3 regions of the Mesorhizobium sp. WSM4848 genome follow, and region 1 is predicted to be linked to each of the others. Evidence: riboswitches for the same ligand, from Rfam matches in the RefSeq annotation. Region 1 holds a riboswitch; each other region holds the start of a gene.
What was found. Region 1 has a riboswitch for S-adenosylmethionine ahead of metX (homoserine O-acetyltransferase MetX). Riboswitches for the same ligand answer to the same signal wherever they lie in the genome.
Positions count from the first base shown of each region.

Region 2: another riboswitch for S-adenosylmethionine. It lies ahead of AC0L16_RS09645 (hypothetical protein); the one in region 1 lies ahead of metX (homoserine O-acetyltransferase MetX).
Region 3: another riboswitch for S-adenosylmethionine. It lies ahead of AC0L16_RS16355 (O-succinylhomoserine sulfhydrylase); the one in region 1 lies ahead of metX (homoserine O-acetyltransferase MetX).

Region 1 is NZ_JBVVPX010000015.1:98,353-103,100, forward strand. Features, by position in the region: gene AC0L16_RS16080 (sugar kinase) at 1-10, shown strand, start outside; gene AC0L16_RS16085 (prephenate/arogenate dehydrogenase family protein) at 56-991, opposite strand; gene hisC (histidinol-phosphate transaminase) at 998-2,107, opposite strand; SAM riboswitch at 2,279-2,356, shown strand; gene metX (homoserine O-acetyltransferase MetX) at 2,476-3,645, shown strand; gene metW (methionine biosynthesis protein MetW) at 3,704-4,318, shown strand; gene AC0L16_RS16105 (DUF1194 domain-containing protein) at 4,401-4,748, opposite strand, start outside.
Region 2 is NZ_JBVVPX010000007.1:101,002-105,749, reverse strand. Features, by position in the region: gene AC0L16_RS09655 (hypothetical protein) at 759-1,697, opposite strand; gene AC0L16_RS09650 (helix-turn-helix domain-containing protein) at 1,775-1,987, shown strand; gene AC0L16_RS09645 (hypothetical protein) at 2,774-3,118, opposite strand; SAM-I-IV-variant riboswitch at 3,118-3,208, opposite strand; gene AC0L16_RS09640 (hypothetical protein) at 4,086-4,748, shown strand, end outside.
Region 3 is NZ_JBVVPX010000016.1:8,807-13,554, forward strand. Features, by position in the region: gene AC0L16_RS16345 (ABC transporter substrate-binding protein) at 1-82, opposite strand, end outside; gene AC0L16_RS16350 (2'-deoxycytidine 5'-triphosphate deaminase) at 177-1,271, opposite strand; SAM riboswitch at 1,396-1,473, shown strand; gene AC0L16_RS16355 (O-succinylhomoserine sulfhydrylase) at 1,547-2,737, shown strand; gene AC0L16_RS16360 (ceramide glucosyltransferase) at 2,784-3,938, opposite strand; gene apaG (Co2+/Mg2+ efflux protein ApaG) at 4,190-4,582, shown strand; gene AC0L16_RS16370 (Hsp33 family molecular chaperone) at 4,663-4,748, opposite strand, start outside.

The DNA.
Region 1 (4,748 bases):
GCCGGACTGAGCGCGCGGCGAGCTTTCAAAGCGAAACCGGCACGGGTCCGATGCTCTATCCCTTGGCCGGATGTTCCACCGCCTGTCGGCCAAAGTCCGGCACGTCGATGTCCTGGCCAGCCTCGATGATCGAGCGGCGCACGGCGCGGGTGCGGGTGAACAGGTCGAACAGCTTTTCGCCGTCGCCCCAGCGGATCGCCCGCTGCAGCGAGGCCAGATCCTCCGAGAACCGCGCCAGCATTTCGAGGATGGCATCCTTGTTGTGCAGGCAGACATCCCGCCACATCGTCGGGTCGGAAGCGGCAAGGCGCGTGAAGTCGCGAAAGCCAGAGGCCGAATATTTGATGACCTCGGACTTGGTCACCGACTCCAGATCGTCGGCGGTGCCGACGATGTTATAGGCGATGATGTGCGGCAGGTGCGAGACGATGGCCAGCGTCATGTCGTGATGCTGGGGATCCATCGTGTCGATGTTGGAGCCGCAGCGGCGCCAGAATTCCGAGAGCCTTGCCAGCGCCTCGGGATCGGTGCCGGGTAGCGGCGTGAAGATGCACCAGCGGTTTTCGAACAATTCGGCAAAGCCGGCGTCCGGACCCGATTTTTCAGTGCCGGCCAGCGGATGGCCGGGAATGAAATGCACGCCGGCAGGCACATGCGGCTGCATCTGCGCAATGACCGACGCCTTGGTCGAGCCGACATCGGTGAGGATGGCGCCCTGCTTCAGCGCCGGTGCGATTTCCTCGGCGACCTCGCCCGAAGAGCCGACCGGCACCGAAACGATGACCAGGTCGGCATCGCCGACCGCCTGTTTCGCGTCAGTCGTGTAAGAGGAGCCGAGGCCGAGTTCGCGCGCCCGCGCCAGTGTCGTTTCGCTGCGCGTCGCGATGGCGACGTGACCGGCGAGGCCGTCGCGATGGATGACGCGGGCCAGCGACGAGCCGATCAGGCCGATGCCGACCAGCGCGATCTTTTCGAACATCGGTGATGTCATGGTGTTCTAGCTTTTCAGAAATGTCGCGAGGGCGGCGACAACGCCGCGATTGGCCTCTTCGGTGCCGATGCTCATGCGCAGCGCATTCGGGAAGCCGTAACCGGAAACGCGCCGCAATATGTAGCCGCGCGCGCAGAGGTAATCGTCCGCAGCCGCCGCCGAACGCTTTTGGTCCTCGGGAAAGTGGATGAGGACGAAATTGCCGACGCTCGGCGTCACCCGCAGTCCGAGCCTGGTCAACTCCTCACTCACCCAGGTCAGCCAGGTCTCGTTATGCGCCACGCTGCGCTCGACATGGGCGCGGTCGCGGATCGCGGCAATGCCGGCCTCGATCGCCGTCGCGTTGACGTTGAAGGGACCCCGCACGCGGTTGATCGCGTCGATGACATGCATCGGTGCGTACATCCAGCCGATCCGCGCGCCACCGAGGCCAAGCTTGGAGAAGGTGCGGGTCATGACCACGTTTTCCGCACCAGCCACCAGTTCGACGCCGGCTTCATAGTCGTTGCGGCGGACATATTCGGCATAGGCTGCATCCAGCACCAGAAGCACGTTTCGAGGCAGGCCGGCATGCAGGCGGCGCACCTCCTGGAACGGCAAATAGGTGCCGGTCGGGTTGTTGGGATTGGCGAGGAAGATGATCCTGGTACGCGGCGTCACCGCAGCGAGGATCGCATCGACGTCGGCGCGTTCATTGGTTTCCTTGACCGAGACCGGGACAGCACCTGCCGACTGGATGTAGATCTTATAGACCATGAAGCCGTGCTCGGTGATCACAGCCTCGTCGCCGGGCGCGAGATAGGTCTGCGCAAGCAGGCCAAGAATCTCGTCGGAACCATTGGAACAGACGATGTTCGCCGGGTTGAGGCCATGCACCTCGGCGATTGCCTCCCGCAGGCGCCTTGCGGTGCCGTCGGGATAGATGTCGAGCTTGGCCGCGACGTCGCGCGCGGCTTCTATCGCCTTCGGCGAGGGGCCGAGCGGGTTCTCGTTCGACGACAGTTTGTGGACCTTGGCAACGCCGGCTGGCGCCGTGCTTTTGCCCGGCACATAGGCTTCGATGTCCATGATCCCCGCGCGGGGCGTTGGACGTGCCTGATCCGATGCCTGGTTCATATTGCAAAAATCCGTCGAGAACGCTTCCGCTGCTCCAACGCGATGCGAATTTCGAATCCGCCACACTGGAAGCCGCCGCGGAAATACAAGCCGTGGCCCGGAATGTCGAGAGGCGGCAATGATCGTGCGTGACTGGCCGTTGACGCCGCGGCGCGCCGGTCCTAAAGAAAGGCGAAATCCCGTGGTGATTTGGCCGGTCGGCTTGCAGCCACGTTAAACAACTCGCTAAAGGGCCGTTTGCATCCAGTAACCGGCTTTGCGAAGGCAATGCCGGTTTTTAGTTGTCCGCAGCCGGCCGGACAGTCGCATCGATCCGAAAATCGCAATCGACTTTCGGAAAACGCGATGGGTTGATGTAAGAGGATGCGATGGTCGCGCTGCACACGAAAAGAACCAACAACGAGGCCGTCGAGCCGTCGAGCCCGGTGTTGCGTTTCGGCGCCGACAAGCCGCTCAAGCTCGATGCCGGCACACTGCTGTCGCCGTTCCAGATCGCCTACAAGACATACGGCACGCTCAACGACGCCCGCTCCAACGCCATCCTTGTCTGCCATGCGCTGACCGGCGACCAGCATGTCGCCAGCACCAATCCGGTGACCGGCAAGCCGGGCTGGTGGGAAGTGCTGATCGGCCCCGGCAAGATTATCGACACCAGCCGCTTCTTCGTCATCTGCTCGAACGTCATCGGCGGCTGCCTCGGCTCGACCGGCCCCGCCTCTACCAATCCCGCCACCGGCAAGCCCTACGGGCTCGACCTGCCGATCATCACCATCCGCGACATGGTGCGGGCGCAGCTGATGCTGGTCGACCATTTCGGCATCGAAAAGCTGTTCTCGGTGCTCGGCGGCTCGATGGGCGGCATGCAGGTGCTGCAATGGGCGTCGAGCTATCCGGAGCGCGTTTTCTCGGCGCTGCCGATCGCCACCGGCGCGCGCCATTCCTCGCAGAACATCGCCTTCCATGAGGTCGGCCGGCAAGCGGTGATGGCCGATCCCGACTGGCATGGCGGCAAATATTTCGAGCAGGGCAAGCGCCCGGAAAAGGGACTGGCCGTGGCGCGCATGGCCGCTCACATCACCTATCTGTCGGAGGCGGCCCTGCACCGGAAATTTGGCCGCAACCTGCAGGACCGTGAAGCGCTCACCTTCGGTTTCGACGCAGACTTCCAGATCGAGAGCTATCTGCGCCATCAGGGCATGACCTTCGTCGACCGCTTCGACGCCAACTCCTATCTCTACATGACCAGGGCGATGGACTATTTCGACCTCGCCGCCGACCATGGCGGCCGGCTCGCCGACGCCTTTGCCAGCACCAAGACCCGTTTCTGCCTGGTCTCATTCACCAGCGACTGGCTGTTCCCGACCGAGGAGAGCCGCTCGGTCGTTCATGCGCTGAACGCCGCCGGCGCCTCGGTGTCCTTCGTCGAGATCGAGACCGATCGCGGCCACGACGCCTTCCTGCTCGACGAACCGGAGTTGTTCGCCGCCATCAACGGCTTCATCGCCTCGGCGGCCCGCGCCAGGGGGCTCAGCGCATGACCCCGAAAGATTGCAGGCTTTCCGGACTGGCATCATGCGCCAATCAAAAGCCAAGATCATGAGTGTCAACCACGCCCAGCGCGTCGACCTCGAAGTCGTCGCCGATCTCATCCCGCCGCAGTCGCGGGTGCTGGACGTCGGCTCCGGCGATGGTCTGCTGCTCGAATTGCTGCAGGCGACGAAGCAGGTCGATGGCCGCGGGATGGAGCTGTCGCAGCGCGGCGTCAACGAATGCGTGGCGCGCGGCCTGTCCGTCATCCAGGGCGACGCCGACAAGGACCTCAAATTCTATCCCGACAAGGGTTTTGATTTCGTCGTCCTGTCGCAGACCTTGCAGGCGACCCGCAACCCGAAGCTGGTGCTCGACGAATTGCTCAGGATCGGCAAGCACGCCATCGTCTCGTTCCCCAATTTCGGCCATTGGCGGGTGCGTCTTTCGCTGTTCGTCGAAGGGCGGATGCCGGTGACCAAGGACCTGCCCTATTCCTGGTACGACACGCCCAACATCCATTTCTGCACCATCCGCGACTTCGTCAATCTCTGCGAGGAGCTTGGCGCAACGGTGGAAAAGGCAACCGCGCTCGACGCCAATGGCCAGAAAATCGGCCTCTCGATGCCATGGTGGTTCTGGAATTTCTTTGGCCAGCAGGCGGTGTTTTTGTTGAGGCGATAACGGCCGTCGCTTCTTCGGCCAATATGGCGCTCGCCTGCCTCAGTCCGGAGACCATCCAGGACTGATCGCCATTCATCAAGGTTTAGCGATCAAGTTCCGGGAAATACGGATCCGAGAAAAACCGCCGACCGCGCTCGCCTTGCAAACAGTCGACCGGTGCTGCCGTATCGACCGGGACGGATCCGGAATCGGCATTGGGACCGGCATTGGGATCGGCAACACCGCTGACCTCGAGGACCAGCTTGCGGCGTATGGCGGTCACGAATTCCGAAGCGGCATAGACCGGCAGCACGAAGGAGCCTGGCCCGCCTGTGACGCACTCGGCATAGTATTGGTCGAGATGGCTGTAGCTGGGCGACGGGCTGATCAGGATCGGCAGGCCATTGATGACGATGCCTCTTGCCACGGCGGCGTCGCGTGTCGTGGTGAC
Region 2 (4,748 bases), on a different contig from region 1:
ATTTCTATGATGCGGATAATGCTTATCGCCTAGAATCTGCAGTCTGGCGCCTTTGCCTGCGCGGCCAGTTGTCGAGTGCCGTAGCGGCGCGTAGCGCCTGCATCGCCATCGGCCAAGCTTCAGCAACTCCGAGCTCGAAGGCAATCGCAAAAGCGCTCGCCGCGGAATCGGCACTGGCAGCTTCTGGCGTCCCAGAGGTTACGCCGCCAAATGGAAGGTAGGCACTTCTGGCAAACCACAACGCGCAGTTAGCTGCTCGATTCGAATGATAGAGGGCACGGTCGAGAGGGGTAAAATAGCCCTCAAGACCCCCGGCTTTCTTCCGGAGTATCTTCCGAATACGCTCAGCTCGACCACGGGCTTCCTCGAGCGTCGCAGAAGCCGCTAGGATCTTACCCAGGCGGTACTTGCCTTCACTGCGCAGGAGGACGCCAGCGATGTGAATGGCCTGCCAGGCGAAGAATTCATTTCGTGATTGCTGTGTCGCCGGATCGAAATGCCGATGAGAGCCGTGAGCCGCAGTATAAGTTCGTCGCGCGTCTCCTCTTTGGCACTATCGTTGATAACGCGAACGAATGCAGCGATGATGGGACAGACACCCACTGGCCGATCGGTGTGGGGTGCCCCCGACAGCCACGCGACCATCTCTATCGCGCAAGTCCCCTCATCTCTCGATGCATGGCTGCCTGCGCTTAGATGTAATCGCGTTCCGGTCGAGCTGACTGCATCGTCGACTGATTTGGACAAAAGCTGGTCCCCTATTTCCGGAAAGCGTTGTCAAGCCATGACAGGAGCATGCAAAGTATACCGTTCAGATACGCCCATCTGACCAAAGCCTTGAGCTGCTCCTCCAACCCGGCCTTGGAACGCAGGGTCACCCGAGGAATACCTTCCATCGGGGGCAACCCTGCGAACCTGATTTGGGCCGGGATGAAGCGATCGGTCAAACCTCCCCAGTCGGCATTTGGATCGAGTCCGAAGGATTCTATGGCATTGTCGATGACGGTAATTGCGAACTCCGCAATGTGACCCCGGTCGGTGAATTTCTTGATTTCGATCAACGATGGCTCATAGAACAAATTTCTCTCGGTCGAAAAGCACGAGCCCAGCTGATATGCGGTCGCTGCCCAGGCCGTGCCTTCTACAACACGCACCGTAGAGTTCGGAAGAAATGCGACCGGCTGCAGCTCTTCGCCAAGCGGGTTTTTCTCACTAATGAGCGTACCTCTGCCTTTGGCCCCGACTGGCAACTCGGTCCATGTCTGTTGCGCGAGTTGAATCCGTCGTTTTGCAGTGACTACCGCTCGTAGCGCCTTTACTGCGTCGTCGGCGAAGAATGCAAACGTTGGAAGTCGGACGAATTCATCCATTCTCTCGCGCTGCTGCCGATGAAGCACTTGATCGAGTTGATCGAACATCTCCCCAACGGCGCGTTCGCGTTGCTGTTGCTGCTTGTCGACGCCTTTGGGTGACATCACCGAACGAAACATCGTTTGACCGAACTGCACGTCGGCTTCGGCACCTAATGTTAACCGCAGAAAATATCTGAATGTGGAACCGGGGAAGAGAAGCGGCATCCTCTTCGAATTCCAAACCGTCCACATTTCATCGGATGATCCGACCGAGACTTCGAAGAACTTGAGGCTTGTCGCATCCATCAAGTCGACATCGGGCCGCTTGCGTTTTATTCCCCACACTGCGCGCATCCCCCAGATATTTCTAACGTGCACTATAGTGCGTCGCACTATAGTGCACAAAACGGCACGCATGCCAAATGGACATGCGTCAGCTCGTTGCGAAGAACGTGAAACGCTGCCGCATCGCGGCCGGCCTCACGCAGCACGAGGTAGCGGCGAAGATGGGCGTCGATCGCGCCTATGTCAGCGGGCTGGAAATGGGGAAGAGAAACCCGACGGTTATCACGCTCTGGCAGATCGCGGAGGCGATCGGTGTCAGGCCGGTCGATCTACTGGCGGAAGATGATTAGGCGTCGGCCTCAAGGCCAGGCGAGCTCATCAAGATGATATTCTCATAGGTCCAAGAGCGCCGCCTCAGCCTCTGCCGCTGCGTCCATCGCCTTCTCAAACAGTCGGAAGTAAGTTCGCCACCACATGCGCGCCGGCTTCTCCGGAAAGGCTGTGTAGGTACCGAGCGCACCACCTAGCCTTTTTCGTACTTTGTCCGACCGTCGAGCCGCTCGATCCCAAGTGCGTTCCTGCTGGCACCGGTAGGTCAGACGGTGGCAGGTGCCGGCACAGGAAGTAAGTTCCTTTCTTGTAGAGCTTGCCGACCCCGCGGCCGCATCGCCGGCCGTCAACCCCGGCGCGCACGAAGAGAGGCCCTGTCACTTTGGCGGATCGCGGCACGCTTTCAAGTCCGACGGAGTAGTCCACATCCAGAGGGCCAGCGCGGTACGTCAGTCGCAGTCGGCCCGGAAGGGCTTGAATGCTAACCTGGAGGGTGTTCTCGCTGGACATCCGCCAGCTGACGAAAATATGGCGCCCTGGGACGAGGCAGCCAGCCCGGCGGACCCAGTTCACATCAATCGAGGGATACCGCTCGACGGTGTCAGTGCTGAAGCCCGGTGGCCTCCTTACGTGCCAGACGTCCGCCCGGCGCCAGAGGTATTACGGCGAAAGCGAGCAGGCGATAGTGTGCGTGAGATCGCTCGCAACTATAACGTCAGCGCAAGCACGATCAGTCGCCTGAAGGTTTGCTAGCGCGGCACGGATATTAGGCAATCGCGTTAGGCTGCCCCTTAGGCATCGCGCGTTTATCGAGCACTTGCTCTCTGTCGGTCCGCACGTACCTTCAAATTTGAAAATGCCTTAGGAACACGGGGGCAACTGTTGTTCGGAATTTGACGAAATAATTCATCTTGGATTTCAGGGCTCAGCCATCGCTCCACATCATCAATAGACGTCTCAACAGCATCGGACAGATTTTGCGGCGCACCGTGCTCCCTTAAGAAATCAAGCACCAATGTTAGCTCGCCCACAGTAATCATCACACCTTTGGTCTCATCAATTTGCGTGGCCTCGAAGCGTTCGAATGGCTTAGTTGTGCTGACCAGCTGTTGGATAAAATCAGCTATATCTATTTCTCGGATTTTGCGCACTGGGTTGTTCCTTTTGCCGTAGCCGCATCTTCTTTCGCCACCTTTCAGGAGCAGGTTGGCAGGCGACTAGCGCCGTTCTTGATGCAAAAAAATGTTACAACGGATACCGTTAAGTAGCAAGCGAGAAGAGGCTAAAATTCCTATAATTTGCAATAAGTCGTGTTGAGCAATGCGCCACGTATACGCTTTGGGCCAAACATTAGGCGCCCCGGCTGAATCGTCATCTTATCAGCGTCGTCCAAAACAGGCTTGGCGACTGGGTGACACGCCGAGTAAGCCCTTGGGGCCGACATCGACTATGCGATGCTAATCAAGCAGTGCGGCGAGCCGGCAGGCAAGAAGACTCCAGAACGCCTATCGAGCGCCAGTCTTGGGCAGTGTTGCGGCCGAACAACTCGACATATACCGCCGTGGTGTACTAGCAGGCACCACCAAGTTTCGACACCACGCATGGTGCCCTACAAGTACCTTTGAATGGGCGGCCGTTTGGGAGCTTAATATGTGCGATGGCCGCGGGCGCGAATGTTCTAGCTCCAGAATTCGCGACACTATGTACGCTGGTTTGTACGTAAAAGAGCAACAGCCTTGGTTTGCCTATGTAAGCTCAGGGGCGATGTCGGAGGCTCGCTCCGCCTAACTGTCGGCTGAGGCTGGGATGCCAGGGCGTTAGCTGCGGGCATGTTGGAACCCTCGGATGGTACAATTATTGGACAGCGTATCACATTGCCGTTAAGAACTGATTGTTTTGTTACATTTTCTATGTCCGACCGCGTTCAAATTTGCGCCTTATAGGGGCGCACTTGTGCGGTTTTTGGTTAAAGCCCCGGAATTGTTTTTCTGCTAAATCGGCAGTTGTTCGAACTTTCACTCTTGCCTTTGGCTGGTGTCATCGGTCGGACTGCAACGGTAACAAGCACAGCCTCTGCCATGAGGCAGCACGGCGAAAATGCCAAGGAGGAGGCACCGCATGACTACCCTGACCGAAAAAACGCTGACCAGCCTAGCGAGTGAATTCCGCCTCTCTCCTGGCAAACATTCCTCTCCCGCCGAGGGCATGTGTGCCATGGAATTGGTGGCCTTCCTCGATGGTGGCCGTCACACGGATCAACCGCGGTGTACCTGCGAACTCGTCAGTGCTTTCGTGCGCAGCATCAACGACAACATGCCGGACGATGTCCGCCACAAGCTGCTGCCCTATCTGCCGCGTCTGATCGGCACCGTTTCCGAAAACCTCGAGCAGGAGCGGCATGAATACTTCGCCTGGCAGACAATCCGCGTTTTCGCACCGGCCGCACTCCGTGCCCAGGGCTATCGACGATTTGCACGGGTACTACAGAACGCAGAGACGTTGCGGAGCGCGCGAGCCATTGCGGACACCGTGCGGCGTGGGGTCGCCAGGAAGGAAACGGACGATACGCTCACACCCGCAGCGCTCGCGGTCCACCATGCTGGGCGTGCGGCGGGCGCCGCCATGTGGTTCGCCAATCATCAAGACGATTTCCTGAAGGGAGCAAGTTCGATCACGCCCTATTCGGCATGCGCGGAGGCGGCGGCGAGCGCAGCATTCCAAGCGCACCGGGCGGGCACGGCTGAGGTATGGGACAGGGCGCTTGACGTGCTCGCAGGCGTG
Region 3 (4,748 bases), on a different contig from region 1:
GTGCTTGCGCCGACAGGGACCCGGCTGACATCGCCAGCATGACGGCTGTTGCTGCCGATGCGATCCATCTTGAAATCTGCATTTTTTGTTCCCCTTGTTCCAACCGTATTGACGGCTAAGACAGCCAAGCACGACCCGGTAAGGTCAGGCAAGCATGGTCTGATCATAGCGGGCGATTAGCGCGCCGCGCGAAAATGCTTGGACAGTTTCAGGCCCTGTGCCTGATAGTTCGAGCCGAGATCTGTGCCGTAGAGTGCCTGCGGCCGCTTCAGCATGTGCTCGTAGACCAGCCGTCCGACGATCTGGCCGTGATCGAGGATGAACGGCACTTCGTGGCTGCGCACCTCGAGCACGGCCCGGCTGCCGGTGCCGCCCGACGCCGAATGGCCGAAACCAGGATCGAAGAAACCGGCATAGTGGACGCGGAATTCGCCGACCAGCGGATCGAAGGGCGTCATCTCGGCGGCATAGAGCGGCGGCACATGCACCGCTTCCTGGCTGACGAGGATATAAAATTCGTCCGGATCGAGCACCAGTTCGCCGGCACCGCTCTTATAGAGCGGCTCCCAGAAATCGACGACATCCTGCGCGGCGCGCTTATCGACATCGACCAGGCCGGTGTGGTGCTTGCCGCGGTAGCCGACCAGCCCGTCCTTGTCGCCATCGAGGTCGATCGACAGTGCGATGCCGCCGCCGGAAATGTTCGGCGGCTCGGTGGCGACGAGCGTCTCGGCACGATGCAATTCGTGCAGCTCGCTTTCCGACAAAAGCGCATTGCCGGTACGGAACCGGATCTGCGACAGCCGCGAGCCGGCGCGGACGACGATCGGAAAGGTGCGCGGGCTGACTTCGAGATAGAGCGCGCCGTTGTAGCCGGCAGCGATCTTGTCGAACTCGTGGCCGCGATCGGTCATCACCCGGGTGAAGATGTCGAGCCGTCCGGTCGAGCTCTTCGGGTTGGCCGAGGCGGAAATGCTTGCCGGAAGCGCCAGGCTCTCGAGCAGCGGCACGATATAGACGCAGCCCGTCTCCAATACCGCACCATCGGCGAGATTGATTTCGTGCAGCTTAAGGCGGTCGAGTTTTTCAGCAACCCTGTGGTTGGGGCCGGGCAGGAAGGAGGCGCGCACCCGCCAGGCCTTGTCGCCAAGCCTGAGGTCGAGGCTGGCCGGCTGGACCTGGTCGGAGTCGAGCGCGCGCTCTGACTTCAGCGCGCCCGACTGGTACAGCGCGGAAATATCCTGATCCGGAAGAATGCCTGTCTGCCGCAAAGTCTGGCTCCGCTCGAAGGCCGGGCGTGTCTCGTCTTGTCGCAGGTCCTTGCCGCGGAACCCGCTGGTACAAACCTCTTAATCATGCCGGCAATTGACGCAAGCGCGGTGCAGGTCTAAAGGATCGTTATCCCGTGGTGATTTGGCCGGTCGGCTTGCAGCCACGTTAAACAAGTCGCTAAAGGACCGTCGGGCCGAAAGGCCGTATGGACCGGTTGCGACTTTCGCGGCCGGTTTTTTTGTGTTTGGACCATTTTTGTGTTTGGAACAAGGTGATGACGAGCAACACGCGCAACTGGAAGCCTCAGACCGCCCTCGTGCATGCAGGAACGCTGCGTTCCGGCTTCGGCGAGACCTCCGAGGCGATGTATCTCACGCAAGGCTATGTCTACGACACGGCGCAGGCGGCGGAAGCCCGCTTCAAGGGCGAGGAACCGGGCTTCATCTATTCGCGCTATGCCAATCCGACGGTCGACATGTTCGAGAAGCGCATGTGTGCGCTGGAAGGCGCCGAAGATGCCCGCGCCACCGCATCCGGCATGGCGGCGGTGACAGCGGCGTTGCTGTGCAGTGCCCGGGCCGGCGACCACATCGTGGCGGCGCGCGCGCTGTTTGGCTCCTGTCGCTGGGTGGTCGAGACGCTGGCGCCGAAATACGGCATCGAGGCGACGCTGGTCGACGGCACCGAAATCGCCAATTGGGAAAAGGCGGTCAGGCCCAACACCAAGTTGTTCTTCCTTGAAAGCCCGACCAATCCAACCCTGGAGGTCGTCGACATCGCAGCCGTAGCCTCGCTTGCCGATTCAATCGGCGCGCGGCTGATCGTCGACAACGTCTTTGCCACGCCCTTGCAGCAGAAGCCGTTGCAGCTCGGCGCCCATATCGTCGTCTATTCGGCGACCAAGCACATCGACGGCCAGGGGCGCTGCCTCGGCGGCATCATCCTGTCGGACAAGAAGTGGATCGACGAGAATTTGCACGACTACTTCCGCCACACCGGTCCCAGCCTATCGCCCTTCAATGCCTGGACGCTGCTGAAGGGCCTTGAGACGCTGCCGCTGCGCGTGCGCCAGCAGACGGAAAGTGCCGGCCGGATCGCTGACTTCCTCGCCGAGCGATCGGAAATTGTCCGCGTCATCTATCCCGGCCGCGCCGATCACCCGCAGGCGGCGGTCGTCAAGAAGCAGATGTCGGGCGGCTCAACGCTGATCTGCCTCGACGTCAAGGGCGGCAAGCAGGCCGCCTTCGCCTTCCAGAACGCGCTCGATGTCGTGCTGATCTCCAACAATCTCGGTGACGCCAAGAGCCTGATCACCCATCCGGCAACGACGACACACAAGAATCTGAGCGACGAGGCGCGGGCCGAACTTGGCATCGGGCCAGGCACGCTCAGGCTGTCCGTCGGACTGGAGGACACCGACGACCTGCTCGAAGACATCGAGCAGGCCTTGAAAGCCGCTGGATAGGGATACGCGCCGAAGCGCTGCGCTCTGATCTGCAAAGCAGGCGCGGTCAGGCGCCCGACGGCGTCTCTTCCAATTCCGCAACGGCGCCGGTGTGGATGGTCATCGTGTTGCCGCGCCAGTCGACGGCACCGCTGAGCCAGCCGCGCACCCAGATGGCGGGAAGCATCACGTCCCGCGCAACCATCGCCGGGATCATGCGCAGCGACAGGTGCCAGCCCTTGGCCGAGGCGAGAGCGCATTCCGGCAGATAGGCGACGATCAGCACGGCGATGGCGGTAGCCGGCAGGCTGAAGCCGCTGCCTACTGCCGCAACCAGCGCAAGCGCCAGCGGCGGCGCCGCTCCGATCAGGATCTCGGGCGCGAAGAACAGTGGGAAGGTGACGCGACGCAGGCGTGCCCAGCGGGCCTGGCGCGACCAGATTTCGCCAAATGTGCGCAAACCGAGCGGCTGCTCGAAGGGCGCGGCAACGAGATTGACGCGCAGTCCGAGCCCGTTGACCAGCTTGGTCGCAGCGGCATCCTCGGCAATCTCGGCAGCAAGCGCACGGATGCCGCCATTGGCGTCGAGCGAAGGCTTGTTCCACAGCATGCTCTTGCCCTGGGCAAAACCGAGGCCGAGCGCCTCGCCGGTATATTGCCAGCGCGCCTGCAGCGTGTTGAGGAAAGCGCATTCGACCTCCGCCCAGAACCCGTCCGGCCGCGAGCCGATCGGCGTCGAGCAGACGAGGCCGGTGTCCTGCCGCCATGCCGTCATCAGATGCTGGACATAGTCCCTCGGCATCAGGACGTTGGAATCGGCAAGGATGACCCAGTGGTGGCGCGCGGCCTCCCAGCCCTTCACGCAATTGTTGAGTTTCGGGTTGCCGCTGATGCGGTCGTCGCCGACCAGCAGCCGGGCCGGCACGGCCGCAAAGCGGGCGATCGCATTGGTGATCGGCCCGACCACCGGGTCGTCGGCATGGGCGACGCAGAAGATGAGCTCATAATGCGGCCAGTCGAGGGAGAAGGCGCGATCGAGCGTCTCCTCGGTAAACGGCTCGACGCCGCGCGACGGCACGACGATCGACACCGGCGGCGCCTTGCCGGCTGGCGGCGTGATCCTGCCATGCCGCTTCAGCTTCAACGAAGCGAGCAGGATGCTGGCGAGATTGACAACAAGCAGAGCTATGGAAAGCAAGGCGGCTGTGACTGTCAATTCCATAGGTACCTGGTCGCTCCAGAAACCGGCCGCATGAAAGCCGTCTCAATAATTCGACAGAATGCTGAGTCGCCCGGCACACCATCCCCGCCCTGCACACCATCATTGTCATGTGTCACTCAAATGACATTGTTGTTCGGCACCTGCACTCGACGGATTCGGGCAACGATGACAGGCACTGAACGGGGGACGCGCCCCGTTGACCAAACTGCGGTGAGCGTCGAATGTTCCGTCTGCATATTGTGGAGTGATTTATGTACAGCGCCGTCACGCGCGACATCGAAGTGCAGGTCAGGCCGTTCTATCTGGAAGATCGCTCCGACCCTTCGGAGAACCGCTATGTCTGGGGCTACCAGGTGACCATCGACAACCAGTCGGATGAATTCGTGCAGCTTCTGTCACGCTATTGGCAGATCACTGACGGCACCGGCCGGGTCGAGGAGGTGCGCGGCGCCGGCGTTGTCGGCGACCAGCCTGAACTCAATCCCGGCGATAGCTATCAGTACACGTCTGGCTGCCCACTCTCGACGCCATCCGGCATCATGGTCGGCCACTACACGATGCGCAACAAGCGGGGCGAGACGTTCGACGTCGCCATCCCCGCCTTTTCGCTCGACCTGCCGGGCACGCGGCGCACCGTCAACTGAGGCTCACTTGGGCTTCTCGCCCCTTTGCGTGGGGCGAGAAACCAAGCTCTGCGAAGGCACCGAGGCAGCACAGGTGCCCGCTATTGAGCCGCAGCAAATTCCGCCGGGTCGAAGTCATATTGCTTCGAGCAGAATTCGCAGGCGACGTGAATGCCGCCATCCTCGG